2 regions of the Ureibacillus sp. FSL W8-0352 genome follow, and region 2 is predicted to be linked to the other one. Evidence: a T-box and tRNA genes for the amino acid it is inferred to sense, from the RefSeq annotation. Region 2 holds a T-box; the other holds one or more tRNA genes.
The links. The T-box of region 2 lies ahead of ileS (isoleucine--tRNA ligase). A T-box ahead of a tRNA ligase gene usually reads a tRNA of that ligase, here a tRNA-Ile.

Region 1 (9,083 bases), 1.3 Mb from region 2:
GCAAGTCGAGCGAACCAATTGAAAGCCTAGCTTTCATGAGGTTAGCGGCGGACGGGTGAGTAACACGTGGGTAACCTGCCCTATAGACTGGGATAACTCGCGGAAACGCGTGCTAATACCGGATAACACATCAAAGTGCATGCTTTGATGTTGAAAGATGGTTCTGCTATCACTATAGGATGGGCCCGCGGCGCATTAGCTTGTTGGTGGGGTAACGGCCTACCAAGGCGACGATGCGTAGCCGACCTGAGAGGGTGATCGGCCACACTGGGACTGAGACACGGCCCAGACTCCTACGGGAGGCAGCAGTAGGGAATCTTCCACAATGGGCGAAAGCCTGATGGAGCAACGCCGCGTGAGCGAAGAAGGTCTTCGGATCGTAAAGCTCTGTTGTAAGGGAAGAACAAGTGCAGTAGTAACTGGCTGCACCTTGACGGTACCTTACTAGAAAGCCACGGCTAACTACGTGCCAGCAGCCGCGGTAATACGTAGGTGGCAAGCGTTGTCCGGAATTATTGGGCGTAAAGCGCGCGCAGGCGGTTTCTTAAGTCTGATGTGAAAGCCCCCGGCTTAACCGGGGAGGGTCATTGGAAACTGGGAGACTTGAGTGCAGGAGAGGGAAGCGGAATTCCATGTGTAGCGGTGAAATGCGTAGAGATATGGAGGAACACCAGTGGCGAAGGCGGCTTCCTGGCCTGTAACTGACGCTGAGGCGCGAAAGCGTGGGGAGCAAACAGGATTAGATACCCTGGTAGTCCACGCCGTAAACGATGAGTGCTAAGTGTTAGGGGGTTTCCACCCCTTAGTGCTGCAGCTAACGCATTAAGCACTCCGCCTGGGGAGTACGGTCGCAAGACTGAAACTCAAAGGAATTGACGGGGGCCCGCACAAGCGGTGGAGCATGTGGTTTAATTCGAAGCAACGCGAAGAACCTTACCAGGTCTTGACATCCCGCTGACCGCTATGGAGACATAGCCTTCCCTTCGGGGACAGCGGTGACAGGTGGTGCATGGTTGTCGTCAGCTCGTGTCGTGAGATGTTGGGTTAAGTCCCGCAACGAGCGCAACCCTTGTCCTTAGTTGCCATCATTCAGTTGGGCACTCTAAGGAGACTGCCGTACAAATACGGAGGAAGGTGGGGATGACGTCAAATCATCATGCCCCTTATGACCTGGGCTACACACGTGCTACAATGGACGGTACAAACGGTCGCGAAGTCGCGAGACGGAGCCAATCCGAAAAAACCGTTCTCAGTTCGGATTGCAGGCTGCAACTCGCCTGCATGAAGCCGGAATCGCTAGTAATCGCGGATCAGCATGCCGCGGTGAATACGTTCCCGGGCCTTGTACACACCGCCCGTCACACCACGAGAGTCTGTAACACCCGAAGTCGGTGAGGTAACCCTTTCGGGAGCCAGCCGCCGAAGGTGGGACAGATGATTGGGGTGAAGTCGTAACAAGGTAGCCGTATCGGAAGGTGCGGCTGGATCACCTCCTTTCTAAGGATATTTACGGAAGCGTTAGCGTTTTGTGTTCAGTTTTGAAGGTTTATGACCTTCAAAGTTATAGCGTTGTTCTTTGAAAACTGGATAAACGACATTGAAAGCAAGCAATTTACTGTAAAGCGCAAACAACTAGGCTAACACGACGTAAATGCGACGTGGATTAAAAGCCGTAAGGGTTGCGAGACGCAAGCAAGACAAGGGAATGAGCGAGTGAGAACCGGAGTGTACTATATGCGTACATGAGGATTCGAACGAGCGAAATTGACGAAGTATTGCGCAGCGTATCGAAAACCGTAAAGGTTAAGTTGTTAAGGGCGCACGGTGGATGCCTTGGCACTAGGAGCCGATGAAGGACGGGACTAACACCGATATGCTTCGGGGAGCTGTAAGTAAGCTTTGATCCGGAGATTTCCGAATGGGGGAACCCACTGTTCGTAATGGAACAGTATCTTAACGTGAATCCATAGCGTTAAGAAGGCACACCCAGGGAACTGAAACATCTAAGTACCTGGAGGAGAAGAAAGAAAAATCGATTCCCTGAGTAGCGGCGAGCGAAACGGGAACAGCCCAAACCAAGAGGCTTGCCTCTTGGGGTTGTAGGACACTCTATACGGAGTTACAAAAGGATGGATTAGATGAACCGTTCTGGAAAGGACGGCCAGAGAAGGTAAAAGCCCTGTAGTCGAAAATCCATCCTCTCCTGAGTGGATCCTGAGTACGGCGGAACACGTGAAATTCCGTCGGAATCCGGGAGGACCATCTCCCAAGGCTAAATACTCCCTAGTGACCGATAGTGAACCAGTACCGTGAGGGAAAGGTGAAAAGCACCCCGGGAGGGGAGTGAAAGAGAACCTGAAACCGTGTGCCTACAAGTAGTCAGAGCCCGTTAACGGGTGATGGCGTGCCTTTTGTAGAATGAACCGGCGAGTTACGATTACGTGCAAGGTTAAGCAGAAAATGCGGAGCCGCAGCGAAAGCGAGTCTGAATAGGGCGTTTTGAGTACGTGGTCGTAGACCCGAAACCAGGTGATCTACCCATGTCCAGGGTGAAGGTGAGGTAACACTCACTGGAGGCCCGAACCCACGCACGTTGAAAAGTGCGGGGATGAGGTGTGGGTAGCGGAGAAATTCCAATCGAACTTGGAGATAGCTGGTTCTCTCCGAAATAGCTTTAGGGCTAGCCTCGTGTGAAGAATACTGGAGGTAGAGCACTGTTTGGACTAGGGGCCCACCTCGGGTTACCGAATTCAGACAAACTCCGAATGCCAGCTATTTATACACGGGAGTCAGACTACGAGTGATAAGATCCGTGGTCAAAAGGGAAACAGCCCAGACCACCAGCTAAGGTCCCAAAGTAATCGTTAAGTGGAAAAGGATGTGGCGTTGCTTAGACAACCAGGATGTTGGCTTAGAAGCAGCCATCATTTAAAGAGTGCGTAATAGCTCACTGGTCGAGTGACGCTGCGCCGAAAATGTATCGGGGCTAAACGATTCACCGAAGCTGTGGATTCGTGCGTTGCACGAGTGGTAGGAGAGCGTTCTAAGTGCGTCGAAGTCAGACCGGAAGGACTGGTGGAGCGCTTAGAAGTGAGAATGCCGGTATGAGTAGCGAAAGATGGGTGAGAATCCCATCCACCGAATGACTAAGGTTTCCTGAGGAAGGCTCGTCCGCTCAGGGTTAGTCGGGACCTAAGTCGAGGCCGAAAGGCGTAGACGATGGACAACAGGTTGATATTCCTGTACCACCTCCCCGCCGTTTGAGTGATGGGGGGACGCAGGAGGATAGGGAATGCACGCCGTTGGTCGAGCGTGTCCAAGCAGCAAGGCGTGGAAGTAGGCAAATCCGCTTCCTAATACGCCGAGCTGTGATGGGGAGCGCGTTACGCGCGAAGTTCCTGATTTCACACTGCCAAGAAAAGCCTCTAGCGAGGCGGGAGGTGCCCGTACCGCAAACCGACACAGGTAGTCGAGGAGAGAATCCTAAGGTGAGCGAGAGAACTCTCGTTAAGGAACTCGGCAAAATGACCCCGTAACTTCGGGAGAAGGGGTGCTCATTGGGGTGCAAGCCCTGATGAGCCGCAGTGAATAGGCCCAGGCGACTGTTTAGCAAAAACACAGGTCTCTGCAAAACCGTAAGGTGAAGTATAGGGGCTGACGCCTGCCCGGTGCTGGAAGGTTAAGAGGAGGAGTTAGCGCAAGCGAAGCTCCGAATTGAAGCCCCAGTAAACGGCGGCCGTAACTATAACGGTCCTAAGGTAGCGAAATTCCTTGTCGGGTAAGTTCCGACCCGCACGAAAGGCGTAACGATCTGGGCACTGTCTCAACGAGAGACTCGGTGAAATTATAGTACCTGTGAAGATGCAGGTTACCCGCGACAGGACGGAAAGACCCCGTGGAGCTTTACTGTAACCTGATATTGAATTTCGGTGCAACTTGTACAGGATAGGTAGGAGCCGTAGAAGGGGGAGCGCCAGCTTCCCTGGAGGCGCCCTTGGGATACTACCCTGGTTGTACTGAAATTCTAACCCGCAAGCCTGATCGGCTTGGGAGACAGTGTCAGGTGGACAGTTTGACTGGGGCGGTCGCCTCCTAAAAGGTAACGGAGGCGCCCAAAGGTTCCCTCAGAATGGTTGGAAATCATTCGCAGAGTGTAAAGGCATAAGGGAGCTTGACTGCGAGACCTACAAGTCGAGCAGGGTCGAAAGACGGGCTTAGTGATCCGGTGGTTCCGCATGGAAGGGCCATCGCTCAACGGATAAAAGCTACCCCGGGGATAACAGGCTTATCTCCCCCAAGAGTCCACATCGACGGGGAGGTTTGGCACCTCGATGTCGGCTCATCGCATCCTGGGGCTGTAGTCGGTCCCAAGGGTTGGGCTGTTCGCCCATTAAAGCGGTACGCGAGCTGGGTTCAGAACGTCGTGAGACAGTTCGGTCCCTATCCGTCGTGGGCGTAGGAAATTTGAGAGGAGCTGTCCTTAGTACGAGAGGACCGGGATGGACACACCGCTGGTGTACCAGTTGTCTTGCCAAAGGCACCGCTGGGTAGCTATGTGTGGACGGGATAAGTGCTGAAAGCATCTAAGCATGAAGCCCCCCTCAAGATGAGATTTCCCATTGCATAAGCAAGTAAGATCCCTCAAAGACGATGAGGTAGATAGGTCCGAGGTGGAAGCACGGTGACGTGTGGAGCTGACGGATACTAATCGATCGAGGACTTAACCAATCATTTCAATGTCGTTATCCAGTTTTGAAAGAATAATTTAATTCGGAGGATTAGAGAGAAGATATCCCATTAAATTAGGAAATCACCAGTTCATTCTATTGTCCTCCATCGCTAAAAATATATGCCGGTGTAGCTCAATTGGCAGAGCAACTGACTTGTAATCAGTAGGTTGAGGGTTCGATTCCTTTCGCCGGCACCATCATGAGCCATTAGCTCAGTGGTAGAGCATCTGACTTTTAATCAGAGGGTCGAAGGTTCGAGTCCTTCATGGCTCATCCCGTTCACTTTAATATATTAACAATGATAAAATAATTAAAGATTAAGTATTCCACTTAATTTTGCGGAAGTAGTTCAGTGGTAGAACACCACCTTGCCAAGGTGGGGGTCGCGGGTTCGAACCCCGTCTTCCGCTCCAATAATGCCGGGGTGGCGGAATTGGCAGACGCACAGGACTTAAAATCCTGCGGTAGGTGACTACCGTACCGGTTCGACTCCGGTCCTCGGCACCATGTAAAATAGAAGTTAGCGCCAGTAGCTCAATTGGATAGAGCGTCTGACTACGGATCAGAAGGTTGTGGGTTCGACTCCTGCCTGGCGCGCCAAAAAAAGTGAACCGGGAAGTAGCTCAGCTTGGTAGAGCACTTGGTTTGGGACCAAGGGGTCGCAGGTTCGAATCCTGTCTTCCCGACCAGCAGGAACTACGGGGCATTAGCTCAGCTGGGAGAGCGCCTGCCTTGCACGCAGGAGGTCAGCGGTTCGATCCCGCTATGCTCCACCAAATTATAAATGAATAACAATTGACGGCGGTGTAGCTCAGCTGGCTAGAGCGTACGGTTCATACCCGTGAGGTCGGGGGTTCGATCCCCTCCACCGCCATCTTAAGGACCTTTAGCTCAGTTGGTTAGAGCAGACGGCTCATAACCGTCCGGTCGCAGGTTCGAGTCCTGCAAGGTCCACCAAAGGTTGAAAAGATAGATAAGAAACAAATGGAGGAATACCCAAGTCTGGCTGAAGGGATCGGTCTTGAAAACCGACAGGCGGGTCAAACCGCGCGGGGGTTCGAATCCCTCTTCCTCCACCATAATATAAAATAATTATTATCGCGGGGTAGAGCAGTCTGGTAGCTCGTCGGGCTCATAACCCGGAGGTCGCAGGTTCAAATCCTGCCCCCGCAACCAAAGTGGTCCCGTGGTGTAGCGGTTAACATGCCTGCCTGTCACGCAGGAGATCGCGGGTTCGAGTCCCGTCGGGACCGCCATAAATACGGGTCGGTAGCTCAGTTGGTAGAGCATTTGACTGAAGATCAAAGTGTCGGCGGTTCGATTCCGTCCCGACCCACTTGATGCGGGTGTAGTTTAATGGTAAAACCTCAGCCTTCCAAGCTGATGTCGTGGGTTCGATTCCCATCACCCGCTCCAATGGGCCTATAGCTCAGCTGGTTAGAGCGCACGCCTGATAAGCGTGAGGTCGATGGTTCAAGTCCATTTAGGCCCACCATATATTCCGAAGTAGCTCAGTGGTAGAGCAATCGGCTGTTAACCGATTGGTCGTAGGTTCGAATCCTACCTTCGGAGCCATAAGGAGAAGTACTCAAGAGGCTGAAGAGGCGCCCCTGCTAAGGGTGTAGGTCGGGGTAACCCGGCGCGAGGGTTCAAATCCCTCCTTCTCCGCCATACATAGCCGTGGCCCCTTGGTCAAGTGGTTAAGACACCGCCCTTTCACGGCGGTAACACGGGTTCGAATCCCGTAGGGGTCATAAAAATAATAAAAAAAATAAAAAAAACTCTTGAAAAAGAGATTGAATATGATAAAATAATTCTTGTCCTTAATAAGTCTAGTGACGATGGCAAAGAGGATACACCCGTTCCCATACCGAACACGGAAGTTAAGCTCTTTAGCGCCGATGGTAGTAAGGGGCTTCCCCTTGTGAGAGTAGGACGTTGCTAGGCTTGATATGGAGGATTAGCTCAGCTGGGAGAGCACCTGCCTTACAAGCAGGGGGTCGGCGGTTCGATCCCGTCATCCTCCACCATGATATATGCCGGCGTAGCTCAATTGGCAGAGCAACTGACTTGTAATCAGTAGGTTGAGGGTTCGATTCCTTTCGCCGGCACCATCATGAGCCATTAGCTCAGTGGTAGAGCATCTGACTTTTAATCAGAGGGTCGAAGGTTCGAGTCCTTCATGGCTCATCAATAAACATTTGCGGGTGTGGCGGAATTGGCAGACGCACTAGACTTAGGATCTAGCGCCTTACGGCGTGGGGGTTCGACTCCCTTCACCCGCACCATTTAGAAAAATTGCGGAAGTAGTTCAGTGGTAGAACACCACCTTGCCAAGGTGGGGGTCGCGGGTTCGAACCCCGTCTTCCGCTCCAATAATGCCGGGGTGGCGGAATTGGCAGACGCACAGGACTTAAAATCCTGCGGTAGGTGACTACCGTACCGGTTCGACTCCGGTCCTCGGCACCATGTAAAATAGAAGTTAGCGCCAGTAGCTCAATTGGATAGAGCGTCTGACTACGGATCAGAAGGTTGTGGGTTCGACTCCTGCCTGGCGCGCCAAAAAAAGTGAACCGGGAAGTAGCTCAGCTTGGTAGAGCACTTGGTTTGGGACCAAGGGGTCGCAGGTTCGAATCCTGTCTTCCCGACCAGCAGGAACTACGGGGCATTAGCTCAGCTGGGAGAGCGCCTGCCTTGCACGCAGGAGGTCAGCGGTTCGATCCCGCTATGCTCCACCAAATTATAAATGAATAACAATTGACGGCGGTGTAGCTCAGCTGGCTAGAGCGTACGGTTCATACCCGTGAGGTCGGGGGTTCGATCCCCTCCACCGCCATCTTAAGGACCTTTAGCTCAGTTGGTTAGAGCAGACGGCTCATAACCGTCCGGTCGCAGGTTCGAGTCCTGCAAGGTCCACCAAAGGTTGAAAAGATAGATAATAAACAAATGGAGGAATACCCAAGTCTGGCTGAAGGGATCGGTCTTGAAAACCGACAGGCGGGTCAAACCGCGCGGGGGTTCGAATCCCTCTTCCTCCACCATAATATAAAATAATTATTATCGCGGGGTAGAGCAGTCTGGTAGCTCGTCGGGCTCATAACCCGGAGGTCGCAGGTTCAAATCCTGCCCCCGCAACCAAAGTGGTCCCGTGGTGTAGCGGTTAACATGCCTGCCTGTCACGCAGGAGATCGCGGGTTCGAGTCCCGTCGGGACCGCCATAAATACGGGTCGGTAGCTCAGTTGGTAGAGCATTTGACTGAAGATCAAAGTGTCGGCGGTTCGATTCCGTCCCGACCCACTTGATGCGGGTGTAGTTTAATGGTAAAACCTCAGCCTTCCAAGCTGATGTCGTGGGTTCGATTCCCATCACCCGCTCCAATGGGCCTATAGCTCAGCTGGTTAGAGCGCACGCCTGATAAGCGTGAGGTCGATGGTTCAAGTCCATTTAGGCCCACCATATATTCCGAAGTAGCTCAGTGGTAGAGCAATCGGCTGTTAACCGATTGGTCGTAGGTTCGAATCCTACCTTCGGAGCCATAAGGAGAAGTACTCAAGAGGCTGAAGAGGCGCCCCTGCTAAGGGTGTAGGTCGGGGTAACCCGGCGCGAGGGTTCAAATCCCTCCTTCTCCGCCATACATAGCTGTGGCCCCTTGGTCAAGTGGTTAAGACACCGCCCTTTCACGGCGGTAACACGGGTTCGAATCCCGTAGGGGTCATAAAAAAACCGGCTTTTTGTCAAATGGTGTTGGTGAATAAATTTTAGTGACATTATTTGGTAATATGTAATCGGATGGCTTAGGGGAAATTCGAGGTTCCCCTAAGCTGTTTTTATTTTCGCTAAGTTTTGGGTAATGAATATTCGGTTTCTAAAGTGATAGAAGGATCGATAACCGAAAGAAATGCGTTTAATCGTAAGCCCGAATTCAAACGACGCATATCAATCGATCGTACCTCCCTGTAAGATAGAGTTATCGATTACAGAGGAGGTGTTTTTGTTTGGCAGTTGAAAAATTAAATATCGTCCCTGTCAATTTGGAATCCGATTCTGATTCAACTTCACCCTCAACGAGTCGTGGTCCTCTCAAACCTGTATGCGTTATTCAAGCAACAAATTTTAAAATCTCCTTTTACCCCGGTGTAAAACCTCACATCATTCAAACGGTCATCAAGGAGTTGAATAGCAGTGATTCATGATTTTACTAAGTGTAAAAATATCTATATCATTTGTGGTCGTACGGATATGAGAAAAGGAATTGATGGTCTTGCCACCTTAATTCAGGATTCTTTCGAACTGGATCCATATAGCAACGCCATTTTCTTATTTTGTGGACGGAAGAAAGACCGCTATAAATG
Region 2 (9,083 bases):
GGAGAAACATGGGTTAGAGATGAATTGGTGATTTGTAATCTACGGCTGGTACTGAGTATCGTCGGCAGATTCTCTTATCGAGGTGAACAAGCAGATGACCTGTTCCAAGTTGGATGTATCGGATTATTAAAAGCCATCGACCATTTCGATTTAAAGCATAATGTAAGATTTTCAACATATGCTGTACCAATGATTATTGGCGAGATTCGAAGACACTTAAGAGATCATCATGCTCTTCGCGTATCAAGATCTTTAAGAGATATAGCTTATAAAGCAATGCAGGCAAAAGAAAAGTTCATATCTGAAAATTTATATGAGCCAACAATTGAACAAATTGCCGAAATGATTGACATGAAAAAAGAAGACGTGCTGTATGCTTTAGATGCAATCCAGGATCCCCTTTCTCTTCAGGAGCCGATTTATTCCGATGGTGGAGATGCAGTATATATCATGGACCAATTAAGGGATGAAGCCGTGTCAGAAGAACAATGGGTTGCGTATGTTAGTGTAAAAGAAAGTATTCAAAAGCTCGATGAACGTCAACAATTAATTCTTGCAAAACGCTTCTACTATGGCGAAACACAAACAGAAATAGCAAAATCCCTTGGAATATCACAAGCTCAAATTTCTAGACTTGAAAAGAATGCGATTGAAACCATGCAAAAAGACTATAAATTAGGATAAGGATCATCACTGTAAAATCCGACGCACTTTTCACAAGTGCGTTTTTATTTTTATAAAGAGTAGTATAGTTCCTATTGAGTATGCTTTTGTCGTAAAATAGATTAAATTTTATCTTCTCATCGCTGCTCTAGAATAAATTCAAAAGTATTTTGAAGTTTTCTGAACGAAGTTTTGTATTTTCTTGGAGTAATCATTTATTGAAAGGAGATTCAATTGAAATTTTCAGTAGTTCAACAAAAGGAAATAATTGAGGCGGGCAGTGGCAGATTTATCGGGTACATTATCGATGCAGAAGTTTGTGAACAAACCGGAATGATTACAGCTTTTCTTGTATCAGAACCAAAAAAGTTTTTAACCTTTCTACAAGGTGAAGAACCTGTTCGCAAAGTATTCATCAACGATATTTTAGTAATCGGCAAAGATGTCATTTTAGTAAAAGGAGTTTCTTAATTATTGGTATTCATTGAAAAATAGAGATTTGATTGTTAAAATGAAAGAAACTATAGTTGTAAAGATGGGATTATGATGGCAAATATTCGCGAAAACTTAGAAATTATTCAACAAAGAATAGAAGGAGCCAAAAATAGAGCAGGCCGACAGCATGATCATATTCAAATTATTGCAGTAACAAAACAAGTATCTGTTGAACGCACGAAAGAAGTATTAAATGCAGGATTAATTCATCTTGGCGAAAATCGTCCAGAAGGATTACTTGCGAAAAAAGAATCGATTCAAGATCAAGCTGCTTGGCATTATATTGGCACCCTACAATCAAAAAAAGTAAAAAAAGTCATTAATGAAATTGATTATTTACATTCATTGGATCGTATGAGCTTAGCGGAAGAAATTGAAAAGCGAGCAATAAAACCAGTAAAATGTTTTGTTCAAGCAAATGTTTCAGGTGAAGAATCAAAACATGGCTTGAGCAAAGAAGAAGTGATTCCTTTCATTCAATCCTTAGAAAAATTCAGCAAAATTCAAGTAGTCGGTTTAATGACAATGGCTCCAAATACAGACAACGAAGAAATTATTCGAAAAGTTTTTCGTGATTTAAAAGAATTACAACAAGAGGTTATGAAGCTGAATTTACCGTATGCACCATGCCAAGAGTTATCGATGGGGATGTCCAACGATTATGAGATTGCTATTGAAGAAGGTGCAACTTTTATAAGAATCGGAACAGCTCTTGTAGGATAGGGGGTTGAAAAGATGGGCATGATTAGCAAATTAAAAAATTTCTTTTACTTAGATGAAGAAGAAGAGCAAGAAATTCAACCAACAGCAAAAGAACCAGTTTCATTACCACAAGAGACTGTAACTAGGAAAACTAAAAAAATTGTCAATAGCCATGGTGAAGAGAAAACGTTAAATGTTATTAATATTCAATCTGCAAATTCATTGAAAAACGCCAAAGTGGTTATAGTAGAGCCAAGGGTGTATGCTGAAGCACAAGATATCTCTGAGCATTTAAAAAATAAACGTGCCATCATCGTCAATCTTCAACGAATTGACCATGAGGCTGGAAAGCGCATCATTGATTTTTTAAGCGGCACCGTATATGCTCTAGGTGGGGATATTCAGCGAATTGGTGACAATATTTTTCTATGCACTCCAGAAAATGTTGAAGTGCAAGGTGAAATTTCCAATTATTATTACGACGATATCTAAAATAGAGAGGTAATTAGGAGTTTATGGCGATTATACAAATCATATCGATAGGATTTCAAATTTATTCATTAATGTTGATTATTTATATCTTAATGTCTTGGGTTCCAGCATCTAGAGGTACTGCTTTTGGTCAGATATTAGAAAAGTTTTGTGAACCTTATTTAGGGTTTTTCCGAAAATTTATTCCACCGATTGGAATGATTGATTTTTCACCAATTATCGCCTTAATTGTTCTCACATTTATTGAGCGTGGAGTTTATAAAGTATTAAGTTATATTCTATTTTAGCGATGGGTGCGGCTCAAAGAAGAGTCACATCCTTTTTATATAATGTTCTTTATTTTCTGAATTATTCATGAGAGAGTTGACGACATGCAGAATATTTTGCAACATTTTCGAAAAGATGAACAACCATTTATCGAACGTGTCATTGAATGGAAAAAAGAAGTGGAAGATCGATATGCCCCAAAATTAACCGTGTTCTTAGATCCGAGAGAACAACATATAGTACAATCCATTATTGGAACTCATGATGAAATTAACGTTTATAGTGAAGGGGCGTTTCAAGAAGCGGAAAGGAAAAGACTGTATATTGCCCCATCCTATTTTGAACCAACTATAAAAGATTTTGAAATTATCATATTAAAATTAACATTCCCTTCCAAGTTCGTTGAATTAAGGCATCCGGATGTGTTAGGAGCTTTGCTTTCCTTAGGAATTGACCGCAAACATTTTGGGGACATCCGCATTGATAAGGAAATTATTCAGTTTGCCTGTACAAAAGAGATTGCGCTTTACGTGAAAACTAATTTGACGAAAATCGGCAGGATAAATGTGCGGATTGATGAATTAGAAAACATGGAAGAGTTAATTCTTCCGCAAGATGAATGGATAGAGAAAGTGCTTACTGTATCTTCAATGAGATTAGATGCCATATTATCAAATAGTTTTAATATTTCAAGGCAAAAATCCCAAAACTTAATTCGTGGAGGGAAAGTAAAAGTGAATTTTGCTCTTTGTGAAGAAACATCCTATGAGCTGCAAGAAGGGGATACAATTTCTTGTCGAGGCTTTGGGCGTTTCAAAATTACACGTATTGAAGGGCGAACGAAAAAAGACAAAATTCGATTAACAATAGGACTATTTGAGCGAAAGTAAGATTGTTTTAAAAATTTACTGTAAAGAACTTCATCGAACGTTATAATAATAATAAGCTTACATTTTGACTAAGGAGTGCGAGACCATGCCACTATCACCTCTTGATATACATAATAAAGAATTTACGAGGGCTTTTCGAGGTTATGCAGAAGACGAAGTAAATGAATTTTTAGATCAAATTATTAAAGATTATGAGCTCATTATACGGGAGAAAAAAGAGCTTGAAGAAAAGGTAAAACAAATGACTGCTCAAATGGAGCACTATAATACAATGGAAGATACTTTGCAAAAATCGATTGTCGTAGCGCAAGAAGCGGCAGAGGAAGTACGCAGAAATGCTCAACAAGAGGCAAAACTTATCATTAAAGAAGCGGAAAAAAATGCGGATCGTATTGTCAACGAAGCATTAGCAAAAGCACGGAAAATAACAATTGAAATTGATGCATTAAAAAAGCAATCAAAAGTATTCCGAAACCGTTTCAAAATGTTAGTAGAAGCGCAGCTGGACTTGTTGAATGCCGATGATTGGGATCACTTAATGGAATACGATATTGGATTAACGGAGATACAAGAACAATTTAAGTTAGAGGATGAAGAAGAATTTCTTAAAAATAGTACATCAGAACAAGGGAAATTGTAATAATTTTCTTAATACTTGACTGGGTGGTATGATTTTCATATACTGATACACAGGAATTTAATCAACAGGGATAATAGGTGTTGACGGAGACAGTATTTTTTGCTTGCGGCAACTAGCGATTCGAGGACGGTGGAAGCTCGAACAAGCAGCAAAAAAGAAAATCGCTCCTGAGCCAAATCACTGAAAGGAAAGTAAGTGATTTCGTTTTACACGACGTTACAGTGTCATGAGGCAACGGTCAATTATTTTATTGACGTTGTGAATAAGGGTGGTACCACGGGCAATCGTTTCTCGTCCCTATAGGGATAGAGAAACTTTTTTTATTTTGAGAGTGAATTTCTATTTTGCAAAATTTAAATTTAAAAATACGTATAGGTCAAAATAATTAAAGGAGGAAGTTGAATGGTAGAGTATAAAGATACGTTATTAATGCCTAAAACTGATTTTCCAATGCGTGGAAATCTTCCGGTTAACGAACCAAAAATTCAAGAAAAATGGGAACAAATGAATATTAATAAGCTGGTAAATGACCGTACGAAAGGTCGTCCAGAATTCGTATTACATGATGGTCCTCCATATGCAAACGGGGATATTCATATTGGACATGCATTAAATAAAATCCTTAAAGATATGATTAACCGTCATCGTTCTATGACAGGTTACCATGTTCCATATATTCCAGGTTGGGATACGCACGGGCTTCCAATTGAACATGCGTTAACGAAAAAAGGTGTTAATCGCAAAGAAATGTCAATTGCCGAATTCCGCAAACTTTGCGAAGAATATGCTTACGAACAAATTGAAAATCAAAAGGCCCAATTCAAGCGTTTAGGCGTACGGGGTGATTGGGAAAATCCATACATTACATTAAAACCTGAATTCGAAGCCCGCCAAATTGAAGTGTTCGGCCGCATGGCGGAGAAAGGGTACATTTACAAAGGGTTAAAACCTGTTTACTGGTCTCCGTCTTCCGAGTCTGCATTGGCGGAAGCGGAAATTGAATATAAAGATGTGAAATCACCATCCATTTATGTGAGCTTTGAAATTAAAGACGCAAAAGGCGTTGTTCCTGAAGATGCAAAATTCATCATCTGGACAACTACACCTTGGACAATTCCAGCTAACTTAGGTATTTCTGTTAACCCGGAATTTACGTATGCCGTTGTGAAAGTGGATGGCAACTTATATATCGTTGCAAAAGAATTGATTGAAAACGTTTCAAAAGAAATTGGATGGGAACAAGTTGAAATCGTTCAAGAAGTAAAAGGACAACAATTGGAATATATTGTTGCGAAACATCCATTCTATGACCGCGATTCTTTAGTAATGGTTGGAGAACACGTAACACTCGATGCAGGTACTGGATGTGTTCATACTGCACCTGGACACGGGGAAGACGACTATATCGTAGGGAAAAAATACGGTTTGGACGTATTGAGCCCAATCGATGACCGAGGCTGCTATACTAATGAAGCACCTGGATTTGAAGGCATGTTCTATGATGATGCCAATAAAGTGGTGACTGAAAAATTAAAAGAGGTCGGAGCTTTATTAAAATTAAATTTCTTTACGCACTCCTATCCACATGACTGGCGTACAAAAAAACCGGTTATTTTCCGTGCAACGCCGCAATGGTTCTGTTCCATCGAACCGTTCCGCGATCAATTGTTGGAAGCGATTGAAAATACAACATTTACACCAAGCTGGGGTAAAATTCGCCTTTACAACATGATTCGCGATCGTGGTGACTGGTGTATTTCCCGTCAACGGGCTTGGGGTGTGCCCATTCCGGTATTTTACGCTGAAAATGGAGAAGAAATTATTACGCCAGAAACAATTGCTCACGTAGCAAAATTGTTCCGTGAACACGGTTCAAATATTTGGTTTGAAAAAGAAGCAAAAGATTTATTACCTGAAGGTTTTACTCATCCAGGCAGTCCAAACGGAAAATTTACGAAAGAAAAAGATATTATGGACGTGTGGTTCGATTCTGGTTCCACTCACCAAGGTGTGCTTGTTGAACGAGGCATGAAATATCCTGCTGACCTTTATTTAGAAGGTTCTGACCAATATCGTGGATGGTTTAACTCATCGTTAATTACATCTGTTGCAATTAATGGACATGCTCCATATAAAGGGCTTTTATCTCATGGTTTCGTTCTAGATGGTGAAGGACGCAAAATGAGTAAATCCCTTGGAAACGTCATCGCTCCTGAACAAGTGATGAAACAATATGGTGCGGATATTCTTCGTCTATGGGTTGCTTCTGTAGATTATACAGGTGATGTTCGTATTTCGATGGACATGTTGAAACAAATTTCTGAAGTGTATCGTAAAATCCGAAATACGCTTCGTTATTTACACGGGAATCTATACGATTTCAATCCAAAAACGGACCGAGTGCCATATGAAGAATTGCGTGAAGTGGATCAATATATGTACATGCGCTTGCAGGATGTATTAAAACAAGTGCGTGCTGCATATGACAGATATGATTTCTCAGCAGTTTATCATTCCATCAACAACTTTGTGTCTGTTGAATTGTCAGCATTCTATTTAGATGTTGCGAAAGACGTAGTATATATTGAGGCGCCAAACAATCCAGCTCGCCGTGCGATGCAATCAGTGATGTATGATTGCTTGCACACATTATTAAAGGTTCTAACACCAATCATCCCACATACGACGGATGAATTATGGTCTTATTTAAATGAAGAAGAAGCTTCTGTTCAATTAACAGACTTCCCAGAAGTTGATGAACGCAGCAACTTCAAAGAACTTCGTGAAAAATGGAATCAAGTGATGGAGATTCGTGACGAAGTATTAAAAGCTTTAGAAGAGGCACGTAACGCGAAAATCATTGGTAAACCATTAGATGCAAAAGTGGCTGTTTATGCAGATGATGAAGAAGTATTAGCATTATTAAATGATGAACATGTTGACTTTAAACAAATTTCACTTGTATCACAATTTGTTGTTCTAGGCAATAGAAAAGATGCACCAAACAATGCTGTAGAGCTAGATAAAACATCCATTGCTGTTGAGAAAGCGAATGGTGAAAAATGCGAACGTTGCTGGTCTTATGCTGAAACTGTTGGACAAAACGAAAAACATTCAACATTGTGTGCTCGCTGTGCAGAAATTGTAATCAATCATTACGAATAATTAATAGACCGCTTTTGAATTACTTTTGTAATTCAAGGGCGGTTTTTGTTTGCAAATACATCTTTTTTAATAAAATGGTTAGTAGGGAAATTTAATGGAGCGATATATGAATTTGTAAGATTGTTACAAAATGGTTTTTCACATGAACAATGGAGTTATCTACACGAGCGGGGAGTGTATCCGCACAAGTAGGAGGATTATCTACACGAGCGGGGAGTGTATCCGCACAAGTAGGAGGATTATATACACGAGCGGGGAGTGTATCCGCACAAGTGTTTTGTAATTTTACATCGGAATTGAAATAAAAGGAATAGTTTCTCTGTATTAATTGAAGGAATATGTTAGAATAATGAAGATATATAGGCAAACGGGGGAAAGAATGTGTTTAAATACTACGTTTTAGCACTATTCATCATATTGATTGATCAAATTACAAAATGGTTTATCGTGACGAGGATGCAAATAGGTGATCGGATTGGCATATGGGATCCTTGGATTGGTATTTTAAGTCATCGAAATCGTGGAGCAGCTTGGGGAATGCTTCAAGGACAAATGTGGATTTTTTATATTGTCACGATTATTGTAATTGTCGGTGTGATTTATTATTTTCATAAAGAAGGAAAAAATAAGCCTTTCCTTGGCGTTAGTTTAATGATTTTATTAGGTGGGGCAATCGGCAACTTTATTGATCGAGTTTTTCGAGGTGAAGTGGTTGATTTTATTGATGTTTTCATTCCAATTATCCGCTATGATTTTCCTATTTTTAATGTAGCAGATGCGGCATTGACGATATCCGTAGTCATGTTGATAATTGTGATATTAAAGGAAGATCAAAAAGAACAGAGAAAGGTGAAACAATGACAGTTGTATCCATAACAATTGAAGCAGAACATGCAGGAGAACGAATTGATAAAGCTTTATCAACTATTCAAGAGGACTGGTCTAGAACACAAATATCAAATTGGATTGAAGAAGGGCTAATAAAAGTAAACGGCAAGGAAGTAAAGGCTAAATATAAAGTAAAAGAAGGGGATTCTATTGAAGTAGATGTTCCCGAACCTGAAATACTTGAAGTAATCCCTGAAAATTTAGAGTTGGATATTGTGTATGAAGATTCTGATGTACTTGTTGTGAATAAACCAAGGGGGATGGTAGTTCATCCTGCCCCAGGACATATGACAGGTACATTAGTGAATGGCTTAATGTATCATTGTAAAGATTTATCTGGAATTAACGGGGTTCTTCGTCCAGGGATTGTTCATCGCATCGATAAAGATACTTCTGGTCTGTTAATGGTTGCTAAAAATGACCAAGCCCATCATTCGCTTGTTGAACAGTTAGTGAATAAAACAGTAAAACGAAAATATACTGCATTAGTTCATGGACATATTCCACATAATAAAGGGACCATTGATGCTCCCATTGGTCGGGATCCGAAAGACCGCCAAAAACAGGCTGTTGTCAACAATGGAAAAGAAGCAATTACTCATTTCCAAGTGTTGGAACGTTTTGGAGGAAAATATACATTAGTGGAATGTCAATTAGAAACAGGTCGCACTCATCAAATTCGCGTTCATATGAAATATATCGGTTATCCATTAGTGGGAGATCCGAAATATGGTCCAAAGAAAACGATTGATTTTGGAGGACAAGTTTTACATGCAGGTGTTTTAGGTTTCGTGCATCCTAGAACAAATGAATTTATGGAATTTGAAGCACCTTTACCTCATGATTTTGTAAATTTACTTGAACAATTAAGAAAAGAGTGT

Region 1: it encodes a tRNA-Ile, which carries the amino acid that the T-box ahead of ileS (isoleucine--tRNA ligase) is inferred to sense. The anticodon was not compared.

The regions. Positions count from the first base shown of each region.
Region 1 is NZ_JBBOQT010000001.1:1,320,145-1,329,227, reverse strand. Features, by position in the region: rRNA gene NST98_RS06890 (16S ribosomal RNA) at 1-1,497, shown strand, start outside; rRNA gene NST98_RS06885 (23S ribosomal RNA) at 1,802-4,728, shown strand; tRNA gene NST98_RS06880 (tRNA-Thr) at 4,852-4,927, shown strand; tRNA gene NST98_RS06875 (tRNA-Lys) at 4,932-5,003, shown strand; tRNA gene NST98_RS06870 (tRNA-Gly) at 5,069-5,143, shown strand; tRNA gene NST98_RS06865 (tRNA-Leu) at 5,149-5,237, shown strand; tRNA gene NST98_RS06860 (tRNA-Arg) at 5,254-5,330, shown strand; tRNA gene NST98_RS06855 (tRNA-Pro) at 5,343-5,419, shown strand; tRNA gene NST98_RS06850 (tRNA-Ala) at 5,431-5,506, shown strand; tRNA gene NST98_RS06845 (tRNA-Met) at 5,531-5,604, shown strand; tRNA gene NST98_RS06840 (tRNA-Ile) at 5,611-5,687, shown strand; tRNA gene NST98_RS06835 (tRNA-Ser) at 5,717-5,809, shown strand; tRNA gene NST98_RS06830 (tRNA-Met) at 5,830-5,906, shown strand; tRNA gene NST98_RS06825 (tRNA-Asp) at 5,911-5,986, shown strand; tRNA gene NST98_RS06820 (tRNA-Phe) at 5,994-6,066, shown strand; tRNA gene NST98_RS06815 (tRNA-Gly) at 6,073-6,146, shown strand; tRNA gene NST98_RS06810 (tRNA-Ile) at 6,149-6,225, shown strand; tRNA gene NST98_RS06805 (tRNA-Asn) at 6,231-6,305, shown strand; tRNA gene NST98_RS06800 (tRNA-Ser) at 6,309-6,401, shown strand; tRNA gene NST98_RS06795 (tRNA-Glu) at 6,413-6,484, shown strand; rRNA gene rrf (5S ribosomal RNA) at 6,562-6,677, shown strand; tRNA gene NST98_RS06785 (tRNA-Val) at 6,685-6,760, shown strand; tRNA gene NST98_RS06780 (tRNA-Thr) at 6,769-6,844, shown strand; tRNA gene NST98_RS06775 (tRNA-Lys) at 6,849-6,920, shown strand; tRNA gene NST98_RS06770 (tRNA-Leu) at 6,934-7,018, shown strand; tRNA gene NST98_RS06765 (tRNA-Gly) at 7,031-7,105, shown strand; tRNA gene NST98_RS06760 (tRNA-Leu) at 7,111-7,199, shown strand; tRNA gene NST98_RS06755 (tRNA-Arg) at 7,216-7,292, shown strand; tRNA gene NST98_RS06750 (tRNA-Pro) at 7,305-7,381, shown strand; tRNA gene NST98_RS06745 (tRNA-Ala) at 7,393-7,468, shown strand; tRNA gene NST98_RS06740 (tRNA-Met) at 7,493-7,566, shown strand; tRNA gene NST98_RS06735 (tRNA-Ile) at 7,573-7,649, shown strand; tRNA gene NST98_RS06730 (tRNA-Ser) at 7,679-7,771, shown strand; tRNA gene NST98_RS06725 (tRNA-Met) at 7,792-7,868, shown strand; tRNA gene NST98_RS06720 (tRNA-Asp) at 7,873-7,948, shown strand; tRNA gene NST98_RS06715 (tRNA-Phe) at 7,956-8,028, shown strand; tRNA gene NST98_RS06710 (tRNA-Gly) at 8,035-8,108, shown strand; tRNA gene NST98_RS06705 (tRNA-Ile) at 8,111-8,187, shown strand; tRNA gene NST98_RS06700 (tRNA-Asn) at 8,193-8,267, shown strand; tRNA gene NST98_RS06695 (tRNA-Ser) at 8,271-8,363, shown strand; tRNA gene NST98_RS06690 (tRNA-Glu) at 8,375-8,446, shown strand; gene NST98_RS06685 (hypothetical protein) at 8,727-8,924, shown strand; gene tnpB (IS66 family insertion sequence element accessory protein TnpB) at 8,914-9,083, shown strand, end outside.
Region 2 is NZ_JBBOQT010000001.1:60,509-69,591, forward strand. Features, by position in the region: gene sigG (RNA polymerase sporulation sigma factor SigG) at 1-684, shown strand, start outside; gene NST98_RS00330 (hypothetical protein) at 898-1,134, shown strand; gene NST98_RS00335 (YggS family pyridoxal phosphate-dependent enzyme) at 1,210-1,881, shown strand; gene NST98_RS00340 (cell division protein SepF) at 1,894-2,352, shown strand; gene NST98_RS00345 (YggT family protein) at 2,376-2,639, shown strand; gene NST98_RS00350 (YlmH family RNA-binding protein) at 2,724-3,509, shown strand; gene NST98_RS00355 (DivIVA domain-containing protein) at 3,595-4,149, shown strand; T-box leader at 4,221-4,451, shown strand; gene ileS (isoleucine--tRNA ligase) at 4,552-7,314, shown strand; gene lspA (signal peptidase II) at 7,696-8,175, shown strand; gene NST98_RS00370 (RluA family pseudouridine synthase) at 8,172-9,083, shown strand, end outside.